DNA from 2 places in the Staphylococcus sp. Z5-21 genome. Region 2 is predicted to be linked to the other one. Evidence: riboswitches for the same ligand, from Rfam matches in the RefSeq annotation. Region 2 holds a riboswitch; the other holds the start of a gene.
The links. A riboswitch is a leader RNA that binds a small molecule or an ion and turns the genes downstream of it on or off. The one in region 2 is predicted to bind lysine.

Region 1: another riboswitch for lysine. It lies ahead of M1D64_RS06995 (aspartate kinase); the one in region 2 lies ahead of M1D64_RS05645 (amino acid permease).

What each region holds. Positions count from the first base shown of each region.
Region 1 covers NZ_CP096462.1:1,402,128-1,407,930, reverse strand. Annotated here, with positions in the region: gene M1D64_RS07005 (ABC-F family ATP-binding cassette domain-containing protein) at 1-216, shown strand, start outside; gene M1D64_RS07000 (aldo/keto reductase) at 437-1,267, shown strand; lysine riboswitch at 1,448-1,626, shown strand; gene M1D64_RS06995 (aspartate kinase) at 1,709-2,917, shown strand; gene M1D64_RS06990 (aspartate-semialdehyde dehydrogenase) at 2,968-3,957, shown strand; gene dapA (4-hydroxy-tetrahydrodipicolinate synthase) at 3,959-4,846, shown strand; gene dapB (4-hydroxy-tetrahydrodipicolinate reductase) at 4,843-5,565, shown strand; gene dapD (2,3,4,5-tetrahydropyridine-2,6-dicarboxylate N-acetyltransferase) at 5,588-5,803, shown strand, end outside.
Region 2 covers NZ_CP096462.1:1,139,760-1,145,562, reverse strand. Annotated here, with positions in the region: gene M1D64_RS05670 (hypothetical protein) at 1-186, opposite strand, end outside; gene M1D64_RS05665 (NUDIX domain-containing protein) at 199-810, opposite strand; gene rplT (50S ribosomal protein L20) at 1,137-1,493, opposite strand; gene rpmI (50S ribosomal protein L35) at 1,545-1,745, opposite strand; gene infC (translation initiation factor IF-3) at 1,774-2,301, opposite strand; ribosomal protein L20 leader region at 2,325-2,454, opposite strand; gene M1D64_RS05645 (amino acid permease) at 2,515-4,005, opposite strand; lysine riboswitch at 4,217-4,389, opposite strand; gene thrS (threonine--tRNA ligase) at 4,448-5,803, opposite strand, start outside.

The sequences.
Region 1 (5,803 bases), 260 kb from region 2:
TTAGACGAACCGACAAACCATTTAGATTTAGAAAGTATTACTGCGGTAAATGATGGATTAAAGAACTTCAAAGGTTCAATCATCTTTACGTCATATGATTTTGAATTTATTAACACAATCGCGAACCGTGTTATTGATTTAAATCCTGCTGGTGCAGTTTCAAAAGAGATTTCTTATGAAGCCTATTTAGAAGAAACTGGTGTATTAGCTAAATAATTGTAATCATATTTAAGCGTCTAAGACATAAATAAATGTTTTAGACGCTTTTTTCATATCATCACCTAATTATTGTAGTTATGACATCACATTTTTGAAAATAGACTTTTGTCACGTTTTTTCATTCCCCTACTTTAAAAAGAGGTATAGGCCGATTGCTTTAAAAAGCATTTTCACAATTATATAATCATAATTAATTAACTGTAGGAGGAATGTTTAAATGAAAAATTTAAATATGATTGACGGTCAAGTATTACCTCAAATTGGATTTGGTACATATAAGCTTAATGGTGCGCATGGTGCACACGCAATAACGAATGCATTAAATCAAGGATATCGCTTGTTAGATACAGCATATAATTATGAAAACGAAGGTACTGTGGGCAAAGCGATTGACAATAGTCATGTGACAAGAGATCAAGTTATCATTACTTCAAAATTACCAGGTCGTTATCAAGATTATGATGCAGCTATGGTTGCGATTCAAGAATCAATCTATCGTTTAGGTGTTGAGTATTTAGATTTATACTTAATCCACTGGCCTAATCCTAAACAAGGCAAGTATGTAGAAGCATGGCAAGCAATGATAGATGCGCAAAAAGCTGGCTTGATAAAATCTATTGGTGTTTGTAATTTCTTACCAGAACATATTGAAAATTTAGAAAAAGAAACAGGTGTGTTGCCTGTAGTTAATCAAATTGAACTGCATCCCTATTTTAATCAGCAGGACATGATTGAATATCATAATCAAAAAGGCATCATTACACAAGCCTGGAGTCCTTTAGGTCGTGCATCTGAGGTGATTAAGGATAAAGATATTGCTGTTATAGCAGAAAAATATAATAAAACAATCCCTCAAATCATTTTAAAATGGCATGTACAAAATGGTATTGTCCCTATTCCTAAATCAACATCGATTGCGCGACAAATTCAAAATAAAGATATATTTGATTTTACTTTAGAACAACAAGATATTGATAAAATTAATAGTCTGACACAGCAAGATGGCCGACTAAAAGGTCAAGATCCGGCATCGTACGAGGAATTTTAAAAGAATCATCATTTTGTGTTTTAAAAAAGCAACACCTCAAAAAGATATCATTTTACACTCTTGAGGTAAAAAACACTCCTTAAATGTCATATTTTTCAGTAAATTTAAAAAATTAAAGAAAAGCGGTTTACAGTACATGTAAGCCTATGTATAATGTGAAACATAAACAAAAATTTAATAAGGTTTTGATGAGGCGCATCAATCATTAGTAAAGATTAGAAGAATCTGACTGCTAGCAGCTAATTTTGAAAGGGTGAGATGCCGAAACGGTTATAATAGCAGCTTATAACATGTTGGACTTTATGGTTAAGAGCTAAGAGTCTGTCATTATTTTAAGATAATGGAGTGCATCACTTGTATATATAATATAGAACAGGTTCGCATTTCGGACTTGTTCTTTTTTTATATAACTGTGATTCTCCCCTATTCAACGAGGAGGATATGAATTTGGAAAGAAGTGTTTTGAAATTTGGTGGTTCTTCAGTTAGTGATTTTACTAAAATTAAAAATATAGCTGAGATGTTAAGTTTGAGAATTGCACAAGGAGAACAACTTATTGTCGTAGTAAGTGCTATGGGTAAAACGACCGATGAGTTAATGGCAAATGTATCTACATTAACCACTAGTCCAAAGGATCAAGAATTAGCGCTATTACTCACAACTGGTGAACAACAAACCGTTTCATACTTATCGATGGTTTTGAATGACATTGGCGTTCGAGCTAAAGCTATGACAGGTTATCAAGCTGGTATCAAAACGGTTGGGCACCATTTGAAAAGTCGTATAGCTGAAATTAATCCTGAAACATTTGAACAAGCATTTGAAGAAAATGACGTGCTTGTTGTGGCTGGTTTCCAAGGTGTTAATGATGATTTAGAAGTAACGACTTTAGGACGTGGAGGTTCTGATACGACTGCTGTTGCATTAGCTGCGAGTAATCATACGCCTTGTGAAATTTATACAGATGTGGATGGTGTTTATGCTACAGATCCTCGCCTATATAAAGATGCGAAGCGACTCGATTATGTATCGTATGAAGAAATGATGGAAATGAGTGCTTTAGGTGCAGGCGTATTAGAAACAAGAAGTGTTGAATTAGCAAATAATTATAACATTCCCCTATATTTAGGTAGAACTTTATCAAATGTGAAAGGAACATGGATTATGCCACAAACAGAAATTTTAGAAAAGAAAGCCGTCACAGGTGTTGCATTAGATACACATATGATGCATGTTACAATTAGTTACCCCTTACCAGATAATAAATTACTCACAAAATTATTCAGTCAATTAGAAGATGGTTCTGTAAATGTAGATATGATATCTCAAATTGTTAATTTAGAAGGCTTACAAATGTCTTTTACAATTAAAGATACGGATGTTGCACAAATTTCATCTATACTGGAAACTTTAAAAGAAGACTTTAGTGCCTTGGACTTCAGAATTAATGAAGAATACGTTAAAATTTCTTTAATAGGTTCAGGTATGAGAGATATGTCTGGTGTAGCTTCAAAAGCATTTATTACTTTAATTGAAAATGATATCTCATTTTATCAAACGACAACATCGGAAATTAGTATTTCATGTGTCATCGATGCTGAAAACGGTGAACGTGCTGTACAGACTTTATATCAAGCTTTTGATATCTGAATTTTCAAAACTTTTTAAAATCAACTAATAAAAAATGGAGTGTTTTGTATATGACTAGATTAGCTATTGCAGGTGCAACAGGATTAGTAGGAAGAAAAATGTTAGAAACAGTAGATAGAAAAGGCATTGCCTTTGATGAGTTAGTATTATTCTCTTCAGCGCGATCAGCGGGAGAACAAATTGAATTTCAAGGTAAAACATACACAGTACGTGAATTGACTGATGAAGCAGCTAGCGAACCTTTTGATTATGTATTAATGAGTGCGGGTGGTAGTACAAGTGAACATTATTCCCCTATTTTCGAACAAGCAGGAGCTATCGTGATTGACAACTCTAGTCAATGGAGAATGACTGAAGGTATTGATTTAATAGTACCAGAAGTGAATGAACCTAAATTAGATAGAAAAATCATTGCCAATCCAAACTGTTCTACGATTCAATCTGTCGTGCCACTTAAACCATTACAAGAAGCATTTGGATTAAAACGTGTTGCATATACAACTTATCAAGCAGTATCTGGTTCAGGAGTGAAAGGTAAACAAGATTTAGCTGAAGGAGCAAATGGTAAAGCGCCAGAGGCATACCCTCACCCTATTTATAATAATGTGTTACCACATATAGATACTTTTCTCGAAGATGGGTATACAAAAGAAGAACAAAAAATGATTGATGAAACACGTAAAATTTTACAAGATGATCATTTAAAGGTAACAGCTACTTGCGTCCGTGTACCTGTACAAGACAGTCATAGTGTACACATGAGTGTAACATTAGAAAAAGAAGCAACAGTTTCAGCCATTCAAGAGTTATTTGAAAAAGATGATCGTGTTGTACTTGTAGATAATCCTCAAAACAATGAATATCCATTAGCAATTCATTCAACTGGTAGAGATGAAATCTTTGTTGGACGCATTCGTCGTGACGATAGCTTAGACAATACTTTCCATGTATGGTGTACTTCTGACAACTTATTAAAAGGTGCAGCATTAAATGCAGTACAAATACTTGAACAAGTTATGAGCTTGAAAGGAGTAAAATAATATGGGACATATATTTGAAGGTGTAGGTGTTGCACTAGCAACACCATTTACACACAATGAAGTTGACTTTGATGCATTGAGAAGACATGTGAAATATTTACTAGATAATAATGCCAAATCAATCGTAGTCAATGGTACTACAGCTGAGAATCCAACATTAACTGATGAAGAGAAGGATCAAATTTTAGAAGTCGTTGTCAATGTTGTTGATGGTCGTGTGCCTGTCATTGCAGGTACTGGTACGAATAATACTCAAAAGTCTATTCAAGCTTCTGTGCGTGCAAGAGAAATTGGTGCTGATGCGATTATGCTTATTACACCATACTATAACAAGACAAATCAAAGAGGTTTAATTGCCCACTTTACAACAATTGCAGATGCAGTGAAATTGCCTGTTGTATTATATAATGTACCGTCACGTACTAATATGACAATCGATGCAGAAACAGTGGAAACTTTAAGTGAAAATGAGTATATCGTTGCATTAAAAGATGCGACAAATGATTTTGATTACTTAGAAGACTTAAAACAACGCCTTAATTTAGATGAGTTTGCTTTATATAGTGGCAACGACGATAATATTGTTGATTATTTCAATCAAGGTGGTCACGGTGTTATCTCGGTGGTTGCCAATGTTATTCCAAATGCTTTCCAATCTTTATATGATGCAAAACAAAATGACGAAAACATACAGTCTCAATTCCAGCCTATTCAAACGTTATTAGATGCGTTAGCAGTAGATGTTAACCCTATTCCTGTAAAAGCATTAACAGCAGTTGAAGGATTTGGTAACTATGAAGTACGCTTACCACTTGTTACACTTGAAGACAGTGATCGCCAAAAATTAGAACAAGCTTACGAACAATTTAAAGCAGGTGGAAATTCATGAAGATTTTATTGATTGGATATGGTGCTATGAATCAACGCGTAGCAAGGTTAGCAGAAGAGAAAAATCACGAAATCGTTGGGGTTATTGTGAGAAACAGTGAAAAGCACTATCCCTACCCTACTTTTGAACATATTTCAGAGGCTACAGAAGCGGATGTTGCTATTGACTTTTCAAATCCTGAACTACTCTTACCATTATTAGAAGAAGACTTTAATTTACCAGTTGTCATTGCTACAACGGGTGAGAAAGAACAAATCATAGATAAATTAAAAGCGTTGAGTACAGATATGCCAGTGTTTTTCAGTGCGAATATGAGTTATGGTGTACATGCACTTACAAAAATCTTAGAAGCAGCTGTACCGCTCTTGCAAGATTTTGATATTGAACTTACAGAAGCACATCATAATAAAAAAGTTGATGCACCGAGTGGTACATTAGTGAAATTATATGATGCTATTGAGTCTTTACGTGAGACTACAACGCCTGTATATGATAGACATGAAACGACTGAAAAACGTACCCAAGATGAAATAGGTATTCATTCTATTCGTGGCGGCACGATTGTTGGAGAACATGATGTGCTTTTTGCAGGTACGGATGAAACAATTGAAATTACACACCGCGCACAATCTAAAGATATATTTGCCAACGGTGCGATTGGCGCAGCAGAAAAACTAGTACAAAATAAAAATGGTTATTATACATTTGATAACTTATAAACCCTAAGGAGCGAATTTAATTATGGTACAACATTTAACGGCAGAAGAAATTATTCAATATATAAGTGATGCAAAAAAATCTACACCATTAAAAGTCTACATCAATGGTGATTTTGAAAACATTACTTTCCCAAGTGATTTTAAAGTATTTGGTTCATCTGATTCCAAAGTTATTTTTTGTGAAGCAGATGATTGGAAACCATTTTATGAGTCTAATCAATCAGTTATTGATGAAATT
Region 2 (5,803 bases):
TAGAAAATGCTGCATATTATATAACATCGAACATTTTAATAAAGCCATTTGTTCATCTAATTCGAAGTGTTCTTCAAAGTCTTCAAACAATTGATACATTTGCTCTAAATCATTGCTATTAAACGATTGCTTAATTTCTCTAATCAGTTTTTCTTTTGATCGAGGAAAAGGAATGACATCGGACATCTTTATACACCCCTACTGTTTAGCTTGTAATATTAAAGCGCTCCATGATTCAAATTCATCATAGTTATCAATTTTACTTTGATCTACCCATTTTATTCTCAATGTGTCGGTTTCTTTTGATTCTACATCATTGCTATTTACATTGATTTTAAAGACAACACCTAGATGTACTTCGCCTACCTCATTCGTGTCATCATTGATGAAACCGATGTAAGCTAAATTCTGAGACTTACTATCCGATAAACCAACTTCTTCTTCTAATTCTCTTTGAGCGTTAACTCTCAACACTTCATTTATAGATTCAGCACCCTTAACATCATTCATATGACCACCAACACCGATTGACGACTGACCATGTAAACGTGCCTCTCCACCACCAGACAAACGTTCATAAACTAAAATTTCATCATGTTCATTTTCTAATATACAATATGAAATTAATTGTTTGTATGATGGGTCTTCTTCCATATCACCGCGTAGTTTTATCTCATATTTTGAAAGTGTGTCAAAAATATCTTGACCTTTTGTAGTATTTTTATCTAAGAAACCATTAAATTTATTTTTTTCATTATCAAATAAAATTGTTCTTGGAACTACTGTTATCATTTCATCAAATTTAGACATTAGTTTCTCCTTCATATATGACTTCTTCATTATTTTATCAAACCGTAGTTATTTATCAAAATGATTATTCAAAATCATATTGTAGATTGTTAATATAACTTTAGAAATTACAAAAATTAATTTGCTATGTATTTTAATCTCATTCATTAAATTTAAGACAACAAGAGAAAAGTTGAATTTTCATTGTTTAACTTTTCTAGAATTAAATTGAAACGAATCGATAAACATAAATGATCTCCAATATAGAGATTGCATTTCAACCATCTTTTGTCCTATATGACAAAGAGTCTGAGACAATAATTCATGTCCCAGACTCTACTTGATTATTATTTTAAAGCATCTTTTGCTTTAGCTACTAATTCACCAAAAGCTTTTTCATCTGAAATTGCAATTTCAGAAAGCATTTTACGGTTGATATCAATTTCAGCTTTTTTCAAACCATTCATTAATCTTGAATAGCTCATGTCATGTTGACGAGCTGCTGCATTGATACGTGTAATCCATAATTTACGGAAATCACGTTTTCTTTGACGACGGTCACGGAATGCATATTGACCTGATTTCATAACTTGTTGTTTTGCTACTTTATATAATGTACGTTTTGAACCGAAGTAACCTTTAGCTAATTTAATCGTCTTTTTACGACGCGCTCTTGTTACTGTTCCACCTTTAACTCGTGGCATAATAAATTCCTCCTCTAAATATGTTCGATCTTATCTTTTTTATATCGTTAATTATTTTTTATAAGCTAATAATTGTTTTACACGTTTCATATCTGATTTGCTTACTAATGAAGCTTTACGTAATTTACGTTTTTGTTTAGTACTCTTGTTTGCAAATAAGTGAGATGTGAAAGCTCTAGAACGTTTTAATTTACCTGAACCAGTTCTTTTAACACGTTTAGCTGCTCCACGGTGTGTTTTCATTTTAGGCATGATTCATTTCCTCCTGTAATATCGATTATTATTTTTCGTTAATTGGACTTAACATGATGAACATTTGACGTCCATCCATTTTAGGTCTTTGTTCAACTGTAGCGATGTCTTTGCATTGTTCTGCAAATTTTTCTAATACACGTTGACCAATTTCTTTATGCGTAATTGCACGACCTCTGAAACGAATTGAAACTTTACATTTATCGCCTTTTTCTAAGAACTTACGTCCATTTTTCAATTTCGTTTGGAAATCGTGTTCCTCAATTGTTGGACTTAAACGAATTTCTTTAAGGTTGATTGTTTTTTGTTTCTTTTTCATTTCTTTTTCTTTTTTCTGTTGTTCAAATTTGTATTTACCGTAATCCATAATTCTAGCAACAGGTGGTTTAGCGTTTGGAGCCATAATGACTACATCTAAACCAACGCGTTCCGCCATTTCTAGAGCTTCATTTTTAGTTTTAACACCAATTTGTTCTCCGTCTTGACCGATTAAGCGTAGTTCTTTTGCACGAATCTTTTCGTTAACTTGAGTTTGATCTTTTGCTATGGTTGACACCTCCAAGATTTTTACGAAATTATCCCAAGCAAAAAGAGCGAGTATATAATATACCCGCTCTTCTCTACACATGAAATTAACATGTATATATAAGACCTGCCAACTGCCTATAGCGTCGCAACAGGTGAGAAGCGGGAGCTTCTACTTGGTTCGTTTCGTATTCAACGTTACCTATCTTATCAATAATACATATACAAGTCAATAGCTTTTTTATTATTTATTAATTTCTTCCATATCAACATCTTGTCGTAAGTTCACTTTTTCTAATGGGACCATTTTCGTTTTATATCTCACTTTATGATAAATGAAGAACGCCAAGAATACTGGAATTCCCATATAAGTGATAACAAACCTGTTAAGGTCAAAGTCACCTGTTTTAATAAAATCTACATCTTGTCCAATAATGACTAACACACACAAGATACCAGCAAATATAGGTCCAAATGGGAATAATTTCGCTTTGTATTTCAATTTAGATTTATCATAATCTTGTTTATCAAATGCTTTTCTAAATCTATAATGACTCACAGCTATACCTACCCATGCGATGAAACCAGTCATACCACTCGCAGCTACGATATATTCATATGCATCACCACTCAAGTGTTGCAATATAAATATGCCTATAACTATAATTGCTGTAACGATTAAAGATACATAAGGAACACCGCTTTTATTTGTTTTACCAAATATAGGGTATGCCAGTTTATCTTTACTCATTGAATAAAGCATTCTAGTTGAAGCATACATACCTGAGTTACCTGCAGAAAGCACTGAAGTTAAAATGACTGCATTCATGAATGATGCAGCAAATGCTAAGCCTGCATTTTGGAATACTAATGTAAATGGTGAAGTAGAAATATCATCTCCGCCGCCCATTAACGCTGAACTATCGTAAGGTATTAGCATACCGATTACAAATATAGCAAGTATATAAAAGATTAATATTCTCCAAAATACTTGTTTAATTGCTTTTGGAACTGCGCGTTCTGGATTTTCAGATTCACCAGCAGTAATACCAATTAATTCTGTACCTTGGAATGAGAAACCTGCCACTAAGAACACACCTAAAATAGTAAGTAAACTACCTCCAAGACCGTCACCTAAAATAGGTCCACCGCCTTTAGTAAATGTATCAAAGCCTACAAATTCTCCTCCCATAATACCTAGAATCGTTAATAGACCAATTGCAATGAAAATAATCACAGTAACTACTTTAATTAACGCGAACCAATATTCACTTTCGCCATAAACTCTTACAGATAATGCATTAAGTCCAAAAATAATAATTAAAAAGAGACAACTCCAACTCCAAGCTGGAATACCAGATAACGGCGTCCAATATTGTATAACTTGCGCAGCTATTGTAACATCGGCAGCAACAGTAATGACCCAGTTAAACCAGTAGTTCCATCCCAACGCAAATCCTAATGAAGGATCTACAAAGCGTGTAGCATATGTACTAAACGATCCAGATACAGGTAAGTATGTCGCCATCTCTCCTAATGAAGTCATAAGGAAGAAGACCATTGCTCCAATGATTGCATATGCTAAAAGTGCACCAAGTGCACCAGCATCGTGAATCGCACCACCGGAAGTCATGAATAGTCCTGTTCCAATACAACCCCCAATAGCAATCATGGAAATATGACGATCTTTCAACCCTCTTTTAATCCCAGTGTTTTGATTTTCTTGATTTGCCATAGAAGCTCCCTTTCTTTAAATTTAGAGGCTAACTTTCTATATGATTAATCCAATACGTTTATAGTAAAACATTGTCATCTGTGTTCAGTACATCCATTACACATGACTTTATATTTTCGCTCTATCCCGTTAATGTATTTTCAATAATCATTCAACCAAAACAAAATGGTTGCATACCCATTAGATATGCAACCATTTTAATAATAGCATTTATATAGGTAGCACATCACATATGTGACAGTCCAGTTTCTTTCGATAACTGTCCCAACCTGTATTGTGAATGGTCAATACAGGTTTCGGCATTTTCACCTTTCATGCATTCAACATACGCCCCATCTGGCTTCTGAATCATTACTCTTTAAAAACGCAACCTCTAACTCAAATTTAATTTTTTATTACTCACTAAACTGTAATATACATGATTTTAACAATAGTTTCAAGACTATCTTTGTTTTTTCAATCTGATTTCATCAACTAAGTTCCAAATGAATTCACCTTTTTCAAGCGTTTCTTGATCTTGGGAACCATATTTTCTAACATTTACTTCTTTGTTTTCAACTTCTTTGTCACCAACGACTAGTTGATATGGGATTTTTTGCATTTGTGCTTCTCTAATTTTATAACCCATCTTTTCATTACGATCATCAATCTCTACACGTACACCTTGAGATTTTAGTTCATCTTGAATAAGTCTTGCATAATCATAATGTAAGTCAACATTAACTGGAATAATTTCTACTTGTTTTGGTGCTAACCAAGTTGGAAAGGCACCTTTAGTTTCTTCCGTTAAGAACGCTACGAAACGTTCCATAGTTGATACAACACCACGGTGAATAACTACTGGTCTATGCTGTTCGCCGTCATTACCTATATAAGTCAATTCAAATTTTTGTGGTAATAAGAAATCAAGTTGCGCTGTAGATAAAGTTTCTTCTTTACCCATCGCTGTTTGAACTTGTACATCTAGTTTAGGACCATAGAATGCCGCTTCACCGATGGCTTCTTCATAGTCTAATCCTAGTTCATCAACCGCTTCTTTTAACATGCTTTCAGCTTTAATCCACATATCATCGTCATCAAAGTATTTCTCTTTATCTTCTGGATCTCTATAACTTAAACGGAAGCTATAATTCTCAAAATTAAAGTCATTATAAACATCTATAATTAAATTAACTACGCGTTTAAACTCTTCTTTGATTTGATCTGGACGAACAAAAATATGCGCATCATTTAAAGTCATACCACGAACACGTTGCAATCCTGAAACCGCACCACTCGCTTCATAACGGTGCATTGTACCAAGTTCAGCAATTCTAATTGGTAGTTCACGATATGAATGAGGTTTATTAGCATAAATCATCATATGGTGTGGACAGTTCATCGGTCTTAATACCATTTCTTCATATTCATCTAATTTCATTGTCGGGAACATATCTTCTTGATAATGATCCCAGTGTCCAGATGTTTTATATAAATCAACGTTTGCCATTACTGGTGTATAAACGTGATCGTAACCCATACTCACTTCTTTATCTACGATATAACGTTCAATTTCACGACGGATTGTTGCACCATTAGGCAACCATAGTGGTAAACCTGCGCCTACTAACGGATTATTAGAAAAGAGTTCTAACTCTTTACCAATTTTACGATGGTCACGTTCTTTTCTTTCTTCAAGCATTTGCAAATGGGCTTTTAAATCTTTTTTATCAAAGAAAGCTGTACCATAGATACGTTGCAACATTTTATTATTGCTATCGCCACGCCAATAAGCACCCGCAGTTGATAACAATTTGAA